DNA from 4 places in the Streptomyces sp. NBC_01320 genome. Region 3 is predicted to be linked to each of the others. Evidence: riboswitches for the same ligand, from Rfam matches in the RefSeq annotation. Region 3 holds a riboswitch; each other region holds the start of a gene.
The links. Region 3 has a riboswitch for cyclic di-AMP ahead of OG395_RS42275 (C40 family peptidase). Riboswitches for the same ligand answer to the same signal wherever they lie in the genome.

Region 1: it holds a riboswitch for cyclic di-AMP, as region 3 does, so the genes downstream of both, OG395_RS31690 (transglycosylase family protein) here and OG395_RS42275 (C40 family peptidase) in region 3, are expected to answer to the same signal.
Region 2: it holds a riboswitch for cyclic di-AMP, as region 3 does, so the genes downstream of both, OG395_RS18615 (M23 family metallopeptidase) here and OG395_RS42275 (C40 family peptidase) in region 3, are expected to answer to the same signal.
Region 4: it holds a riboswitch for cyclic di-AMP, as region 3 does, so the genes downstream of both, OG395_RS10370 (transglycosylase SLT domain-containing protein) here and OG395_RS42275 (C40 family peptidase) in region 3, are expected to answer to the same signal.

What each region holds. Positions count from the first base shown of each region.
Region 1 covers NZ_CP108390.1:6,947,956-6,952,160, reverse strand. The annotation lists gene eno (phosphopyruvate hydratase) at 1-790, opposite strand, end outside; gene OG395_RS31690 (transglycosylase family protein) at 1,084-1,812, opposite strand; cyclic di-AMP (ydaO/yuaA leader) riboswitch at 1,816-1,987, opposite strand; gene OG395_RS31685 (transglycosylase family protein) at 2,288-3,163, opposite strand; gene OG395_RS31680 (cytochrome P450 family protein) at 3,269-4,205, opposite strand, start outside.
Region 2 covers NZ_CP108390.1:4,106,201-4,110,405, reverse strand. The annotation lists gene OG395_RS18625 (M16 family metallopeptidase) at 1-589, shown strand, start outside; gene OG395_RS18620 (M16 family metallopeptidase) at 616-1,998, shown strand; cyclic di-AMP (ydaO/yuaA leader) riboswitch at 2,207-2,373, shown strand; gene OG395_RS18615 (M23 family metallopeptidase) at 2,387-3,193, shown strand; gene OG395_RS18610 (GntR family transcriptional regulator) at 3,408-4,127, shown strand.
Region 3 covers NZ_CP108390.1:9,279,275-9,283,479, reverse strand. The annotation lists gene OG395_RS42285 (ATP-dependent Clp protease proteolytic subunit) at 242-877, shown strand; gene OG395_RS42280 (hypothetical protein) at 885-1,193, shown strand; cyclic di-AMP (ydaO/yuaA leader) riboswitch at 1,531-1,694, shown strand; gene OG395_RS42275 (C40 family peptidase) at 1,698-2,171, shown strand; gene OG395_RS42270 (LysE family translocator) at 2,213-2,854, opposite strand; gene OG395_RS42265 (LysR family transcriptional regulator) at 2,927-3,844, shown strand; gene OG395_RS42260 (ATP-binding protein) at 3,867-4,205, opposite strand, start outside.
Region 4 covers NZ_CP108390.1:2,170,208-2,174,412, reverse strand. The annotation lists gene OG395_RS10380 (UBP-type zinc finger domain-containing protein) at 1-243, shown strand, start outside; gene OG395_RS10375 (DUF5996 family protein) at 254-1,207, opposite strand; cyclic di-AMP (ydaO/yuaA leader) riboswitch at 1,783-1,970, shown strand; gene OG395_RS10370 (transglycosylase SLT domain-containing protein) at 1,973-2,740, shown strand; gene OG395_RS10365 (GMC oxidoreductase) at 3,441-4,205, shown strand, end outside.

The DNA.
Region 1 (4,205 bases), 2.3 Mb from region 3:
CGGCCGAGCGGGACTTGCCCTCGAACTCGTACTTGCCGTCCTTGTAGAACTCCGAGGCGGCGACGTCGAGCGCGAGCGCGATGTCCTTGCCCGGGGCGTAACCGGCTTCCTTGATGGCCTCGAGGATGAGGTCCAGGGCGGCGCGGTTCGACTCCAGGTTCGGCGCGAAGCCGCCCTCGTCGCCGAGACCGGTCGACAGGCCCTTGGTCTTCAGGACCTTCTTCAGCGTGTGGTAGACCTCGGCGCCCCAGCGCAGGGCCTCGGAGAAGGACTCCGCGCCGATCGGCGCGATCATGAACTCCTGGATGTCGACGTTGGAGTCGGCGTGCGACCCACCGTTGAGGATGTTCATCATCGGGACGGGCAGCAGGTGCGCGTTCGGGCCACCGAGGTAGCGGAACAGCGGCAGGTCCGAGGCCTCGGACGCGGCGTGTGCGACGGCCAGCGAGACGCCGAGGATCGCGTTGGCGCCGAGCGAGCCCTTGTTCTCGGTGGCGTCCAGGTCGAACATGGCCTGGTCGATCAGCCGCTGCTCGGTGGCGTCGTAGCCGACGAGCTCCGGGCCGATCTGCTCGATCACGGCGAGGACGGCCTTCTCGACGCCCTTGCCCTGGTAGCGGTTGGGGTCACCGTCGCGAAGCTCAATGGCCTCGAACGCACCGGTGGAGGCGCCGGACGGAACAGCAGCACGGCCCGTGCTGCCGTCGTCGAGGCCAACCTCGACCTCGACCGTGGGGTTTCCGCGGGAGTCGAGGATTTCCCGGGCTACGACGACGTCGATGGACGGCACGAGGCATCTCCTTCTGGGATATGACGCTGGTTGTGCAGGGTCGCTTTGGCCTTGCGACAAGAGCCTAACCGGCTGGGCCGCCTCGGTCCGCCGACCGCCCGCCTCCTGGGACGAAAAAGGACCCAAGGGCTCTCATAGCAGGGCAAAGATCCAGATTTCTACTGGACGGTAACGACAACAGTTGAACGCTGAAACCCCGACCCTGCGCGTACGGGGGAATCCGCGCCGGGTCGGGGTGCTCGGGGAGGAGAGAGCCCGTATCTACGGGGAGCCCGTAGATACGGAGGCCCGTCCTACTTCGTCAGGTGGAGCTGCTGACCCGGGTAGATCAGGTCGGCGTCCTCGACGATGTCCTTGTTCAGCTTGAAGAGCTGCTGCCAGCCGCCCTTCACCTTGTGCTGCGCGGCGATCTTGCTGAGCGAGTCGCCGGACTTCACCTTGTACTCGCCGTCGCCCTTGGCGACCTTCGCGCCGGTCGGCGTGGTGACGGTCTTCTTGGTCGCGGCCTTGGGGGCGGTGCCGCGGTCCGCGCGGGAGGCGGCGGGGGCCTCGGTGCGCTCGACCTGCTTCGGCGCGGCCTGCTTCGGCTCCTGCGCCGGAGTGCTCCGCTGCGCGGTGGAGCCGGTGTCGACGCCCGGGTCGACACCGTCGTTGGTCAGGTTGCCGGCGCCGGCGCAGCCCCAGGCACCCGGGCCCTGCATGTCGAGGAGCTTCTCGGCGGTGGCGATCTGCTGTGCCTTGGTGGCGAGGTCGGCGCGCGGGGCGTACTGCGTACCACCGGCGGCGGCCCAGCTGGACTGCGAGAACTGCAGGCCGCCGTAGTAGCCGTTGCCGGTGTTGATGGACCAGTTGCCGCCGGACTCGCAGTGGGCGACGGCGTCCCACGTGGCGACGGAGGCTGCGGAGGCACCGGTCGCACCCATCAGGGGAGCGGCGATGGCGGCACCGGTGACGCCGGCGAGCGTGGCGACACGGACGGCCTTGGACGGGCGACGGTGCTTGCCCTTGCTGTTCAGCAGCATGGAACTTCTCCTCACCGACGCCTACGAGGTGAGCTGTCGGGTTCGGGCCAAGTGAGTTGCCCGGTCGCATGTCCTAGCACGCGACTTCACCCCGAGCCGGTCCTGACGGTCTTTCGGCCATCGGGCCCGGCGGCTTACCTGGGTCCCCCGCTCCTGCCTACGGCGCTTTACGCGTCTGTTCCCTTCGACCGACGGCAGGATTCGGCGTGACGGTCGACGGGGCCCGCGGTGCGAGCGGTTCCGACCGTAAACGTACGCAACCTCGACATTCAAAGATGGGCATAACGGACAATCAGTCCTTACAGGCATCCGATCGCACAGTGTTTTCGCAGGTGAGGAGCGGTGCGGACAGACCCGGCAGACGCGACACGCCAGTTGACACAAAGAGACCCATGTCTCACTTACGCATAAGCGGACATAGGTCCCTGAACTACCCCTATTTTTGGGGTGCTTTTAGCCGTTTATCAGACTGCTCTCACTTCGACTTCACGCCGAGATCGAGGCTCTGGCCAGGCAGGATGAGGTCCGGGTCGCCGCCGACCGCACCCTTGTTCGCCTCATAGAGAGCGGGCCATCCACCGGGAACCTTCTGTGCGTCAGCAATCGCCCAGAGGTTGTCGCCCGGCCGGACGGTGTAATCGCCGTCTGTCGCCGCCGCGCGCGTGTCGCGCCCGGCACTGTTACCGCGGGAAGCATGCCGACCCGAGTCCCGGTCGCCGCCCCTGCCCATGCCATGGCTCACCTCGGAAGCCGGCGCACCGCGGTGCTTGCCACCCACCCCATTGTCGGACGAGCCAGACTTCTGGGGTGATTCGGATGAATCAGACTTCTTGGACGACGGCGTGGCTGACGGCTTGTGCGACGCCTTGCCCGAAGGCGTGGCGGACGCCTCGGTGGACGGCGCCTCGGACGCATCCCCGCTCTCCGCCGGTTCGGCCGAGGGCACGATTCCCGGGTCGACCCCCGGCAACGACCCGTCCTCCGTGAGCCCGGAGATCACCGCACAGCTGGGCCACTCCTTCGGCCCCCGGTCGTCCAGGACCTTCTCGGCGACCGCTATCTGCTGCGAGCGACTGGCGAGGTCGGCGCGCGGGGCGTACGCCTCACCGCCGTACGCCTTCCAGTCGCCCTGCGAGAACTGAAGACCGCCGTAGAAGCCGTTGCCGAGGTCGGCGCTCCACATGCCGCCGCTCTCGCACTCTGCGACCCGGTCCCAGGTCGTGGCGTCGGCGGCGTGCGCACCGGCCGCGCCGAGCAGGGGGATGGCGATGGCCGAACCGGTCACGCCTGCGGTGACGACGATCGCGGGTGCCTGGCGAGGGCGACGGTGCCTGCCGTTCGCGGAGCCCATGGGATTGCCTTCCGTGTGACTGACAAGTGACTGGTGAGTCGAACGGTGAACGTAGCGGCACTCGAACGCCTGTCACAAGTCGATGCAGCGCAGATCACGTGAAAGTCACAGAGTTGACAGGGCGTCACCTTCGCCGGAACGCCGTCCGGGACCGAACTCCACCGGAAGCGTGCGCAGTCCACGCATGATGAGCCCGCCACGCCACCGCAAATCGGTAGGTTCCACCGCAAGCCGCAGGTCCGGGAGGCGCCTCAACAGGGTGGCCAGGGCAGCCTGCCCCTCCAGTCGGGCAAGCGGTGCTCCCAGGCAGTAATGGATGCCGTGCCCGTATCCGAGGTGCTGATTGTCACGCCGCGCGAGGTCCAGCGTGTCCGGGTCCGTAAACCGTTCCGGGTCGCGGTCGGCGGCGGCGAGCACCACCAGCACGGGGTCACCCGCCGCGATCCGCTGCCCGCCGAGGGTCAGCGGCTCGGTGGCGAACCGCCAGGTCGCCAGCTCCACCGGACCGTCGTACCGCAGCAGTTCCTCGATGCCGGTCTCCAGCAGCCCGCTCTCCCCCGCATCGAGCGAGCGCTGCAGCCGCTCCCGCTGCTCCGGATCGCGCAGCAGGGCGTACACCCCGTTGCCGATGAGGTTGACCGTCGTCTCGAATCCCGCGAAGAGGAGGATGAAAGCCATGGCGGCGGCCTCGTTCTCGGTGAGGTGCTCGCCGTGGTCGCTCGCCCGGATCAGCCCCGAGATCAGGTCCTCCCCCGGGTTCTCCCGCTTCCGGTGGATGAGCTCCGCGAGATAGCCGCGCATCTTCTTCACCGACCGGGCCACCCCGCCGCGCGGACCACCGCCGTGGCGGATCATCATCCCCGCCCAGTCCCGGAAGTCGTCCTGGTCCTCGCGCGGGACGCCGAGCAGGTCACAGATCGCGTAGATGGGGAGCGGGAACGCGAAATCGTGGATGAGGTCCGCGGATCCCTCCTCGATGAAGTTGTCGATGAGGCGGTCCGTCAGCTCCTGCACGCGCGGGGCGAACTCGGCGACCCGGCGC
Region 2 (4,205 bases), 5.2 Mb from region 3:
GATGGCCGCCTACCGGCTGCCGCACGACGGCACCAGGGAGTGCGACGCCGCGGATCTCGCGCTGACCGTGCTCGGCGGCGGCGAGTCCTCCCGGCTGCACAACCGTCTGGTCCGCCGCGACCGCACGGCCGTTGCGGCAGGTTTCGGGCTGCTGCGGTTGGCCGGCGCGCCCTCGCTCGGCTGGCTGGACGTGAAGACGTCCGGCGGTGTCGAGGTGTCGCAGATCGAGGCCGCGGTCGACGAGGAGCTGGCCCGGTTCGCCGCCGAGGGCCCCACGCCCGAGGAAATGGAGCGTGCTCAGGCACAGTTGGAGCGCGAGTGGCTGGACCGGCTCGGTACGGTCGCGGGCCGCGCCGATGAACTCTGCCGGTTCGCCGTGCTGTTCGGCGACCCGCAGCTCGCCCTGACCGCCGTCCAGCGGGTCCTCGACGTCACCGCGGAGGAGGTCCAGGCGGCGGCCAGGGCCCAGCTGCGGCCCGACAACCGGGCGGTGCTCGTCTACGAGCCGGTCGAGGCGGCCGAATCCGCCGACGCGGAAGCCGACGAGACGGACACCGACACCGACGCGCACGAAGGGGCGGACAAGTGACCGACGCTGCCGCGACTGGAGTTTCGATGGAGTACCACCCGCAGCCGACCCCCGGCACGGCCAGGCCCTGGGCCTTTCCCGCGCCCGAGCGCGGCGCCCTGCCCAACGGGCTGACGGTGCTGCGCTGCCACCGTCCCGGCCAGCAGGTCGTCGCGGTCGAGATCTTCCTCGACGCCCCGCTGGACGCCGAGCCCGAGGGCCTCGACGGCGTGGCCACGATCATGGCGCGGGCCCTTTCCGAGGGCACGGACAAGCACTCCGCCGAGGAGTTCGCCGCCGAGCTGGAGCGTTGCGGCGCCACCCTCGACGCGCATGCCGACCATCCCGGCATGCGAGTCTCCCTGGAGGTCCCGGCTTCTCGGCTGGCCAAGGCGCTCGGGCTGATCGCCGAGGCGCTGCGGGCGCCCGCGTTCGCCGACAGCGAGGTTGAACGACTGGTGAACAACCGGCTCGACGAGATTCCGCACGAGCAGGCCAACCCGGCCCGGCGTGCCGCCAAGCAGCTGTCCAAGGAGCTCTTCCCGGCCACGTCGCGGATGTCGCGCCCGCGCCAGGGCACCGAGGAGACGGTGGAGCGGATCGACTCCGCGGCCGTGCGCGCCTTCTACGAGGCCCATGTCCGGCCGTCCACCGCGACCGCCGTCGTCGTCGGTGATCTCACCGGTATCGACCTGGACGCACTGCTCGCCGACACCGTCGGCGACTGGACCGGGAACACTGTGGAGCCCCGTCCGGTCCCGCCGATCACCGCCGACGACACCGGCCGCGTGGTGATCATCGACCGTCCGGGCGCTGTGCAGACGCAGCTTCTGATCGGCCGCATCGGCGCCGACCGGCACGACAGCGTGTGGCCGGCCCAGGTCCTCGGCACCTACTGCCTGGGCGGCACGCTCACCTCCCGGTTGGACCGGGTGCTGCGCGAGGAGAAGGGGTACACCTACGGTGTCCGGGCCTTCGGGCAGGTCCTGCGCTCGACGGCCCCGGACTCCGCCTCCGGTGCGACCGGCGCGGCGATGCTGGCGATCAGCGGCTCGGTGGACACGGAGTCCACCGGAGCGGCGCTCGACGACCTGTGGAAGGTCCTGCGGACGCTGGCGGCCGAGGGGCTGACCGACGCCGAGCGCGAGACCGCTGTGCAGAACTTCGTGGGTGTCGCCCCGCTGAAGTTCGAGACGGCTGCCTCCGTCGCAGGCACGCTCGCCGACCAGGTCGAGCAGCACCTCCCGGACGACTACCAGGCACAGTTGTACGCCCGCCTGGCCGAGACCGGCACGGTCGAGGCGACCGCAGCCGTGGTCAACGCCTTCCCCGTGGACCGGCTGGTCACGATTCTCGTCGGCGACGCCGCGCAGATCGAGGAGCCGGTCAGGACGTTGGGCATCGGAGAGGTGTCGGTCGTCACCGGCTGATGTGTCAAAGTCCCGCAAAGAGGGACAAAGGGAGACCCTGGCGAGTCGCTTCTCGTCAGAGTCTTCCCTTTTGTCTGATTTGACATGAAAGTGTCTTGCTTGCCCTGTGGGATGCGCTACAAAACACCCTGTCCGTTTGGTGAATGAAAGTGCCCCCGCCTAGCGTCGGCTCCACTGTCCGTCACTCGTATGCCGCATCCGTGGCGCCGGGCAGTGATCGCCGAGTCCCCGTCAGGCGCGAGCCTGGGGAGCCGGGGACCCACACAGTCCCTGGGGTGAATCGGATGCCGCGACCTCCTGCGAGGCCGGGGATCCGTAGGAGACCTTCCTGCTCCGAACCCGTCAGCTAACCCGGTAGGCGAGAAGGAAGGAAAGGACCAGCTAGTTCATGGCGTTCACCCGCCCCACCGGGAAGCACCGTGCCCCGAGCCGCCTGAAGCGCAGGAGCGCGCGCGTCGCCGGAGTCGCGACGCTGGCGACCACCGGCGTCATCGGCGGACTGGCCTCTCCGGCCCTCGCCACGGATGCCGAGGCCTCCTCCGTCAGTGAGACCGGCCTGACCCAGATCATCGCCATCGAGGGTGCCCTCGCCGACCAGGTGGCCACCCAGGCCGACGTGCAGAAGCGCCAGGCCGACGTCGCCGCGAAGGCGAAGGCTGCCGCGGCAGCGAAGGCCAAGGCCAAGGCGAAGGCCGAGGCGGCGGCGAAGGCCAAGGCCGAGGCCCGCGCCAAGGCGGCCCGTGACGCGAAGGCCCGCGCTGCCCGTTCCGCCGAGCGCACCCGCCTGGGCTCCTTCCGGCTCCCGGTCGCCGGTTCGTACGTCACCACCGGCTACAAGTCGAGCGGTTCCCTCTGGTCCTCCGGCAGGCACTCGGGCATCGACTTCCATGCCGCCTCCGGCAGCTCCGTCGTCGCCGTCGGCGCCGGCACGGTCGTCGAGGCGGGCTGGGGCGGCGCATACGGCAACAACATCGTGCTGCGGATGACGGACGGCACGTACACCCAGTACGGTCACCTCTCCTCGATCGGCGTCTCCGTCGGCCAGAGCGTCGGTGCGGGCCAGCGGATCGGCCTCTCCGGCTCGACCGGCAACTCCACCGGACCGCACCTCCACTTCGAGGCCCGCACCACGCCTTCGTACGGCTCCGACATGGACCCCGTGGCGTACCTGCGCGCCCATGGCGTGAACGTCTGACCGACGTTCCCTCCGCACCACCCCGAAGGCCCCGGTTTTCCGCCGGGGCCTTCGTCGTTTCCGCCCCTGCCGAACCGCCCCGCGGAACCGGCCCCGGTCCAAAAGATATTCATGGTTCTCGGCCCGGCGTCGGAAATGCAGTCGCATTGCAATAGAGTCACAGAACAGGCGTCGATCGGCCGCGTTTCGCGGGGATTAAGGCGGAGGTTCGGACATGCGCATTCCGGCGCAATCGGTATGCACAGCAATCCGCGACGACATCGTCTCCGGTGTCTTCGAACGCGGCAGCAGACTCACCGAGGAGCTGCTCGCGCGTCGTTACGGGGTCTCTCGTGTCCCGGTGCGGGAAGCGCTGCGCACCCTGGAGTCCGAGGGCTTCGTGGTCACTCGCCGACATGCGGGTGCCTGTGTCGCCGAGCCCACCGAACAGGAGGCCGCCGACCTTCTGGAGGTACGGATGCTGCTGGAGCCGCTGGGTGCGGCCCGTGCCGCGCAACGCCGCACCGAGGCGCACCTCAAGGTGCTCCGCGGCCTGGTCAGGCTGGGTCAGGAGAGAGCACGACGGGGCGAGGGGGAGGATCTGCGCTCGCTGGGCGGCTGGTTCCACGAGACGCTCGCCCAGGCGTCCGCCAGCCCCGGGCTCATCGCGCTGCTCACCCAGCTACGGCACAAGATCGCCTGGATGTACGCGGTCGAGCAGCCGGCCCGCCCCGCCGATTCCTGGGCCGAGCACGGAGCCATCGTGGACGCCGTGGCGCGTGGGGACGCGGAACGGGCCAGGGCGCTGGCCGCCCAGCACGCCGAGCGGGCCACCGCCGTGCACCGGCTGCGCCGCGCGGGCGGTGCCCCGGGTCGCGACGCCCGCGCACCCCGCTCCGGCGGCCGGGTGAGGACTTCGCAACATGCCGTAAACACCGCGAGCGGTCGGCATTAACACATGCGCCGTATACAAAGGGAAGTAAATGCGCGGGGCTTTCTTTAGGCTGCCCGAATTCGCTCCGAATGTATTGTC
Region 3 (4,205 bases):
GCTGAGTCCTCATCAGAACGTGACGAACTACCCAGCGTCACCAAGGGTGAAATCCACCCAAACCAACCATCGGTGAGCTCCTGACCAGCAGGGTTCCGCTAATTCACCGGCATTGCTCTGACCTCGGCCTTTTAGTGGATCACTAGGATGCGTGCTCCCCATCATAACCTTCTGTACGTCCTGTACATTTTTTTACGGATGCCCCCGCAGGCGCGTACAGACACCGGAGGAGAGGCCAGCCATGTTCCGCCCTGCCGCCCGTTACGTCCTGCCCGAGTTCACCGAGCGCACGACCGAAGGGACCCGCACCCTCGACCCGTACTCCAAGCTGCTCGCCGAGCGCATCGTCTTCCTCGGCACCCCGGTCAACGACACCGCCGCCAACGACCTGATCGCGCAGTTCATGTATCTGGAGCACGCCGCGCCCGAGCGGCCGATCTCCCTCTACATCAACTCCCCCGGCGGCTCGTTCGGCGCCATGTCCGCCATCTACGACACGATGGACTACCTCACCTGCGAGGTGGAGACGTTCTGCCTCGGCCAGGCCGGTTCCAGCGCGGCGGTCCTGCTCGCCGCGGGCGCTCCCGGCCGACGGCACGCCCTGCCCGGGGCCAGGGTCGTCGTCCAGCAGCCCGAGCTCCCGGAGCCGGTTCAGGGCCAACCGTCCGATCTGGAGATCGAGGCGCGGGAACTGGTCCGCGTCCGTGAGCTGCTCACCCGCATGCTGGCCCGCCACACCGGCCGCAGCGCCGAGCGGATCGCCGCCGACTTCGAGCGCGACCTCATCCTCGACGCCGCCGGAGCCAAGGCGTACGGGCTGGTGGACCACGTCCTGGAGAACCGCAGGACGTCGCTCCCGCCGAACAGCGCGAGGTGAACCGCCGATGCAGCCACCCCACCTCCCACCGCTGCCCGCACTGACGCGCGCCGAGGCCGAGTTCATCGACTGCTACCTGGAAGTGCTCGACCAGCTGGGCCGGATCAACCCCGCCCGCGGCAGCGACACCTACGGCGCGCTGCGCGCGGCCCAGGCACTCGCCTCGCGGTCGGGCGCCCTGCGGGACGCGCTCACCATGATGCACGAGCGGGGTGAAGCACAGATCCACGCCGCGACGTTGGCACGGGCCCTACGCGTGTTGGACGGGGAGCGGCGGGCCGGACGGGTCACCGTGCCCCCGGCCCCGATGAGTTGATCATCTCTCCGTAGGCGACACGCCCGGCACGCTGATCGAATTTTCTCGCTCGTCCGGCGCAAGGAATCCCCCGCGAGAGGGACAACTCGACTTGCGCCGCCGACGTGGACGGTGAGCGAAATATGCCGTTCCGTCGCTGGTACGGGACCGGTCGAGACGGTCTGACGAGTACCCAAATCACCCCTCGCTCAACCAAACAGACCATTAGTGGCGAACTTCGCATATCGCTGTTTTGCTTCGGAAATCCGGCAGCCGGTGAGTCAAGATCCGTGGGACGACAAGCCCCCGCCACCACGGCGAGGCGGTCCGGGCGGACGCCGAGTCCTGCCGCCGCCCGGATGACTGGTCGACAGAAGTGGATCGGCAGGAGTGGAGGACCCGAGCACAACGGGTCGACCGGCATCCGGTCGACCCTCGGGGTGAAGCCGCACCGCGCGGCCGGGCAACTTCGCCAGCCCGAACCCGACAGGTCATCCTTCACAGGCGGCTGACGAAGGGTTGCGCATGACTGCGCAGGTTCATGTCCCGTTTCTGATCGCCCGGGCCGGTACGGCCACGGTTCTGACCCTCGCCGCCGTCGGCGGCTCCATGATCGTCCCCGGCGTCGTGACCGACGCCCAGGCCGCGACGCGTGCGACCAAGGCGCTCAAGATCGCCGCGTCGAAGAAGGGATCGCCGTACCGGTACGGGGGCACCGGCCCCCACCGTTTCGACTGTTCCGGGCTGACGCTGTATGCGTTCAAGAAGGTGGGCAAGAGGCTCCCACGCACGGCCCAGCAGCAGTACAACAAGACCCGTCACGTCTCGGCGTCGAAGCGGAAACGTGGCGATCTGGTCTTCTTCCACTGGGGACGCAGCGTCTACCACGTCGGCATCTACGCCGGCAGGGGGAAGATCTGGCACTCCCCGAAGACCGGTTCCGTCGTGCGGCTGGAGAAGATCTGGACGAGAAGCGTCTGGTACGGACGAGTTCGCTGATCCCTCCGATTCTCCTCCGGCTCCCCCATTCACCACGTGCTTCAGTACACCAGGGGTCCGGTCACCAGGACCAGCCCCAGCGCGGTGAGCGCCGCGCCGCTGCCGCCCTCGATGGCGCGGGCGGTACGCGGCCGGCGCAGCCACCGGCCCAGGCGGTCCACCAGGAGCGCCACGGACGGGAACCAGATCAGCGCGAGCAGCACGACGACGGTGGCCAGCAGCAGGGTCCTGGGGAGGGGCGGCTGTCCGTCAGGGACGAATTGCGGCAGCAGGCTCAGGAAGAGCACGGGCGCCTTGGGGTTCAGAGCGTTGGTCAGAAAGCCCTGGCGCAGGGCGCGCCGCGCGCTGGTCGCCGTCGGCCCTCCGTCCACCCTCGTGCCCACGCCAGCATCCCTGGTGCGGCGCCATGCCGCGTGCACGCCACTGATTCCCAGATAGAGGACGTACGCCCCGCCGAGCAGCTGGACCGTGCTGAACAGGACGGGCACCGTGACCAGGACCGCCGCGAGCCCGGCGACGGCGAGCGCCGTGTGGATGAGCAGTCCCCCGGCGACCCCCAGCGCCGTGGCCACCCCGGCCGCACGCGAGGCGAGTGCGTTCCGTACGACCACCGTGAAGTCCGCGCCCGGCAGCGCCACCATCCCTGCGGCGACCCCGATGAAGGCGATCAGTTGTCCGTCCATGGGTCCACCATGGACCGACGTAGCCTTCAGCATGTACTTGCAATCTTCTGGGTCTGCCAAAAGGAACGCTTAATGTTCGACCCGACACGGCTCGCGGCGCTGGTGGCGGTCGCCGAGGCCGGTTCGATCACGCGCGCCGCTGCCCGCCTCGGCTACACCGCGCCCGCACTCTCCCAGCAGCTGGCCAAGCTGGAGCGGGAGGCGGGCGCCGCGCTGCTGGTGCGCCACCACCGTGGCGCCCGGCTGACGGCCGCGGGCGAGCTGCTGGTCGTACGCGCCCGGCGGGTCCTCGACGAGATGGACCGTGCGCGCCACGAACTGAGCCGACTGGCCGGGCTCTCCGGCGGACGCCTCCGGGTCGGCACGTTCACCACGGCGGGTATCCATCTGCTGCCGCCGGTACTGAGCGCGTTCCGGCGCGCCCACCCGGATGTGGAGCTGTCCGTCACGGACTACGAACCGCCCGGGGGGATCGCCGCCGTCGCCTCGGGTAAGGTCGATCTGGCGCTGACCCATGCGTACGAGCCGGGGCCCGCGGCGCCGGTGCCGTCCGGGGTCTGCGTGGAGCCGCTGCTGGTCGAGGAGCTGGTGCTGATCACTGCGGTCGGCCAGGTGCTGTCTGAGGGCACGGGACGGCTGCCGGTTACGGAGCTGGCAGACCGGCCGCTGATCAGCAGCGCACCGGCCCATCCGCCCCGCCGCGGGGTGGAGAACGCCCTGGCCGAGGTGGGGGCGACGCCCGCGGTGGTCTGCGAGTCGCCCGGCTACGCCCTGGTGTGCGCCCTGGTCAGCGCGGGGATCGGGATGGCGGTGGTACCGGAGATGGTCGCCGCGATGTCGCCGACTCCGCTGTCCGTGCGGCGGCTGGAACCCGCGGCGTTCCGGCGGACGATCTCGGTGGTGCACCACGGCGAGCGCGCGAGCGGAGCGGCGGCGACGCTGTGCGCGCTGCTGCGCGGCGGCTTCGGGCGGGCGACGTCGGCCCAGTGACGTGCGCCGCCCGCTCGGGCAGTCAGGTCTGGGCGGGTACGGTCCACGGGAGCGCGATCCAGACGGTCTTGCCCCCCTCGCTGGTGGGCGTCACCCTGAGACGACCGCCGCACTCCTTGGCCAGACAGCGGATGATCACCATGCCGCGGCCGTTGTCCTGCTGCACGGCAGCGGGCAGGCGCTGGGGCCGGCGGGGGTGACTGTCCGTCACCCCGAGGTGCAGCTGCTCCTCCCGCTCCAGCCGGAGGTCCACGGTGAAGGTGGGCGACTGACCGAAGGTGTGCTGGACGGCGTTGGTCACGAGTTCCGAGACGATGAGCCGGATGGTGTCGGCTGTCTCGGTGTCGTCGGGCAGTCCCCA
Region 4 (4,205 bases), 7.1 Mb from region 3:
GCGTGCGGCCACATCGGCTGCTGCGATTCCTCCCCCTCGCAGCACGGTACGAAGCACGCACGCGAGGCAGGACATCCCTTCCTGGCCAGCTTCGAGCCGGGGGAGAACTGGCTCTGGAACATCGAGACCGAGGAATATTACGAGGGATTGGAGCTGCTGCCGCCCACCTCGCACCCGGTCGACCAGCCGACCCCGGGTCCCCAGGGCAAGGTCCCCGCGGACTGGGAGCGGCAGCTGCACTGAACCGCGCTCCTCATCCACCGGCGGACATACGGGTCCTCAGACACGGATCGGTCATCCCGCCGGGACAGGCGAGACGGTCGATGTCCCAGCCGGCGCGCCCCGCTCCGGCCTGATAGGCGCTTTCGTAGAAGGCGAGTACGGCCGCACGGGGATCGCTCTCGGTGCGGGCCGCGTCGTACGGCAGCACCGCCAGGTGGCTGCCGCCACGATCCACCCATTGCGCCGACACCGGAGTGAGCGGTTCCTCCGCCAGCCGCGCCGGTTCGGGAGCGGTGTACGAGTAGAACGCGGGCGCGGCGAACTTGTCGTCACCGAACCAGAAACCGAAGCTGATCACTTCCCGGGAGTAGGCCTCCCGCGTCACCGGGTCGATCCGCTGGGGCTGGTCGATCTGACGCTCCGAAAAGCGGGTGTGGGCGATATCGAAGGTGTGCCAGAAATGGTGCACGGGACTGACTTTCCCCGAAAACCGCGCCGCGAATTCCTCCAGTACCAGCGCCACTTGACTGAGAACCTGCCAATACCGGTTGGCGTGTTCGGGATCGTATGCCGCGTGCTGAGTGTCCTCGGCGAACGGCCGGTCGGCGTCAGGCAGATCGAATGGCTTGGGCACGTTGATATCCACCTCGATACCCAGCGCTTCCAGGGCGGCCATGACCTTCTCGTGGAAGGACGCCACGGACTGGCCCGAAAGCGGGAACGAGACCGTCACGCCGTCCAGTCTTGTGATGACGAGGCGATGGTCGACGAAGTCGAAGTCCACCGTGAAAATCGGGTTGCCGTCGATCTGCCCCATGGGGCGGGTGGTGATACCGCGGCCAGTGAGGTGAAACGGAACGTTCCACCAGTGATTGCGCCGGACACTGGCCGCGAGGCGGATCTTTCCGACGACCTGCGCGAAGCGGTGGAGCGTCTCTTTGGTGTCACGCCACTCGGCGAGCGGCATGGGCGGGAACAGCTCCATCGCCATCACTTCTTTCGTGCTGCCGGACGGTCCCGGTGGGCGGGCAGGGCGTTCTTCCGCACCATCATGGCCATGCCGAAGGCGTACGGCACCTCGTGCGACCGCCCTGGTGTCGTTCGCGTGAACCTGCGCGACCTGGCCGGGGTGGGCGGCCACTCGTGCGCCGCAGTCGGAGCAGACGCGTGACGCGCGGCTGCTCCCTTCCGTCTCCCCGGGGACGCCCTTCCCGACGAGCCGGAGGCCGGAGGGCCTGCCCGCCGACGCCAATATCTGCCTAATGTCGCAATTTTGGCGATTAGGGGAAGCTGCTCGACTGTCTGATGCATGCGCAACCCTCACGAGTCGAGGCTTTACGCGCCGGGCAAATCGCCCTTTTCGGACTGAGTGGTGAGAGTCACCTTTCGGGCGCGCGGACGCAGCGGCGTGCCGCCCGGTTCCCTGCTGCGCCAAGAAAATTGGCTTCGTGGGCAGGGGTGGATTGGGGGAAATTCCATGACTCGATCTTGTAAATGAATTGTGATCGAGAAATGGGGGCTTGTTCAGGTCGGAGTTTCTCGCCTACGGTCACCGTCAATCCGGATGGAACGCCGAATCCTGCCGCCGTCCGGGAACCCGACCACTCATGTACGGCAGGAGCGGGGGACCCAGGCAAGCCGCCGATCCGGTATCCGGAACGGCTAGGGGTGAAGTCGTATTCCCATACGGCCAGGCAACTCCAGCCTCAACCCGACAGCTCACCTCGTAGGCGACGGAGAGGAATGCGCCATGCCCGCAATGGGTAACCACCGTCGTCGTAAGTCCGGTTCGCTGACTCGCGGAATCATTGCCGTGAGCACGGGCGGAGCCGCTCTGGCTCTTCCGATGATCGGGGCGACCGTTGCCTCGGCAGCTCCGGCGCAGCCTGTCACCGCCGCCGCCAAGACGGTGGCGCCCGCTGCCGCCCCCGCCAAGTCGACTGCCGTGCGGGCGGCTACGCCCTCCACCTATTCCGTGATAGCCGGTGACACCCTTTACAAGATCGCCCTGAGCCAGTCCGTGAGCGGCGGTTGGCAGCAGCTGTACAAGGACAATCGAGCGGTCATCGGAGCCGACCCCGGCGTGATTCACCCGGGCCAGAAGCTCACCATCGGCGCCGAGGCCGCGCCCGCGGCTGTCGAGTCCACGACGGCTGCGAGCACCGCCGCTGCTGTCACCCCCAAGCCCGCGACGTACACGAACGACCTCGACGGCTGGATCAAGGAATCGCTGGCCGTCATGGCCAAGCACGGTATCCCCGGCAGCTACGACGGGATCCACCGCAACATCATGCGCGAGTCCTCGGGCAACCCCCGGGCCATCAACAACTGGGACTCGAACGCAGCCAAGGGCACGCCGTCCAAGGGTCTCCTGCAGGTCATCGACCCCACCTTCCGGGCCTACCACGTGCCCGGTACGTCGATGGACCCCTACGACCCGGTCGCCAACATCACGGCCGCGTGCAACTACGCCGCCGCCAAGTACGGCTCGATCGACAACGTGTTCGGGGCCTACTGACCCCCGGTTGCGTTGATTCGGGAATGACGGGTGGCGAAGGTCCGATGGGGCTTCGCCACCCGTTCCCGTCGGTGTCGCGCACGGGAGACGATTCAGAAGTCGATCCGCATGACGGCCCGCCTGAGTGTGGGCCTGCTGACCTCGGCGAACCCTGCGTCGGCGAAAAACGTCACGGCTGCCGACATGGAGCTCGCCCCCAGGGGATGCGCACTGCCGGCCGTGTGATCATCGGTTGGGCCTCGACCGCGCGAGCTCCGCGATCACGCGCGAAATCGACCGTGGCGCGTGCGGGCGCGTACGTGATGCCGATCAGGCGGAAGCCCTTGCGAGTGACGGAGCAGGTCACTGCCCAGGCGCTGTCGCCGGTCCTGTCCTCCTGCCGTCCGGTCCAGGAGGCGCGGGCGGGAAAAGGCGGGGGTAGGGCGTGCGGGGCTCGATCGCGCACCACCCGGCCGGCTCGTCGTCCAGACGGGCGACGAGACCGCTTGTCGAAGAGGCACCGGGATTACCGCACCGCTCTGCTCGCGCAGGCGCGCGTTCGCCGAGGAGGACCGAGCGCCACCGGGGCCGGCCCGCCTGATGCGTGACGTTGCGTGTCCGGGCGCCTCGATCGGGTGCATATTACCCGCAGGTATGTAGTGACTTGACACGCAAACAGCAGTAGAACCAGTTTCACTCTGAAGAGAGTGAGGCGTGTCACATGAGTGACTCCACCATGCATGATGCAGGCCCCAAGGGCGTTTCACGTCGAAGATTCATCACGGGAACTGGTTCTATTTTAGGAGTCGCGGCCCTCGCGGGTCACACCACCCCGGCCCAGGCCGGGGTCGGCTCCGCGGCCGCTCCGATCGGCTCCGGGGCCCATGTCCCGGCCCTGGTGATCGGGTCCGGATACGGCGGCTCCGTCGCCGCACTGCGTCTCGCCCAGGCAGGCGTCGACGTGCACATGATCGAAATGGGCATGGCCTGGGACACCCCCGGCCCGGACGGCAAGATCTTCGCCAACACGACATCCCCGGACAGTCGGTCGTACTGGCTCCGCACCAGGACGAAGCAACCCCTCAGCAACTTCCTCGGCTTCCCCATCGACAAGAACGTCACCCGCAGCACAGGGATCCTCGACGCCGAGGAGTTCAGCGGGATCACCGTCTACCAGGGCCGCGGTGTCGGTGGCGGCTCGCTGGTCAACGGCGGGATGGCGGTCACCCCCAAGCGCGAGAACTTCGGAGCCGTCCTCCCGTCGGTGGACGCCGACGAGATGTACGGCATCTACTACCCGCGCGCCAATGCGGCGCTCGGGGCCAGCACCATCGATCCGGCCTGGTTCGACACCGCCGCGTGCTACCAGTACGCCCGGGTCGGCCGTAAGCAGGCCGAACGTGCCGGCTTCCCGTTCGTCTTCGTGCCCACCGTGTACGACTGGGACTACATGAGGCAGGAAGAGGCCGGAACCGTCTCCAGGTCG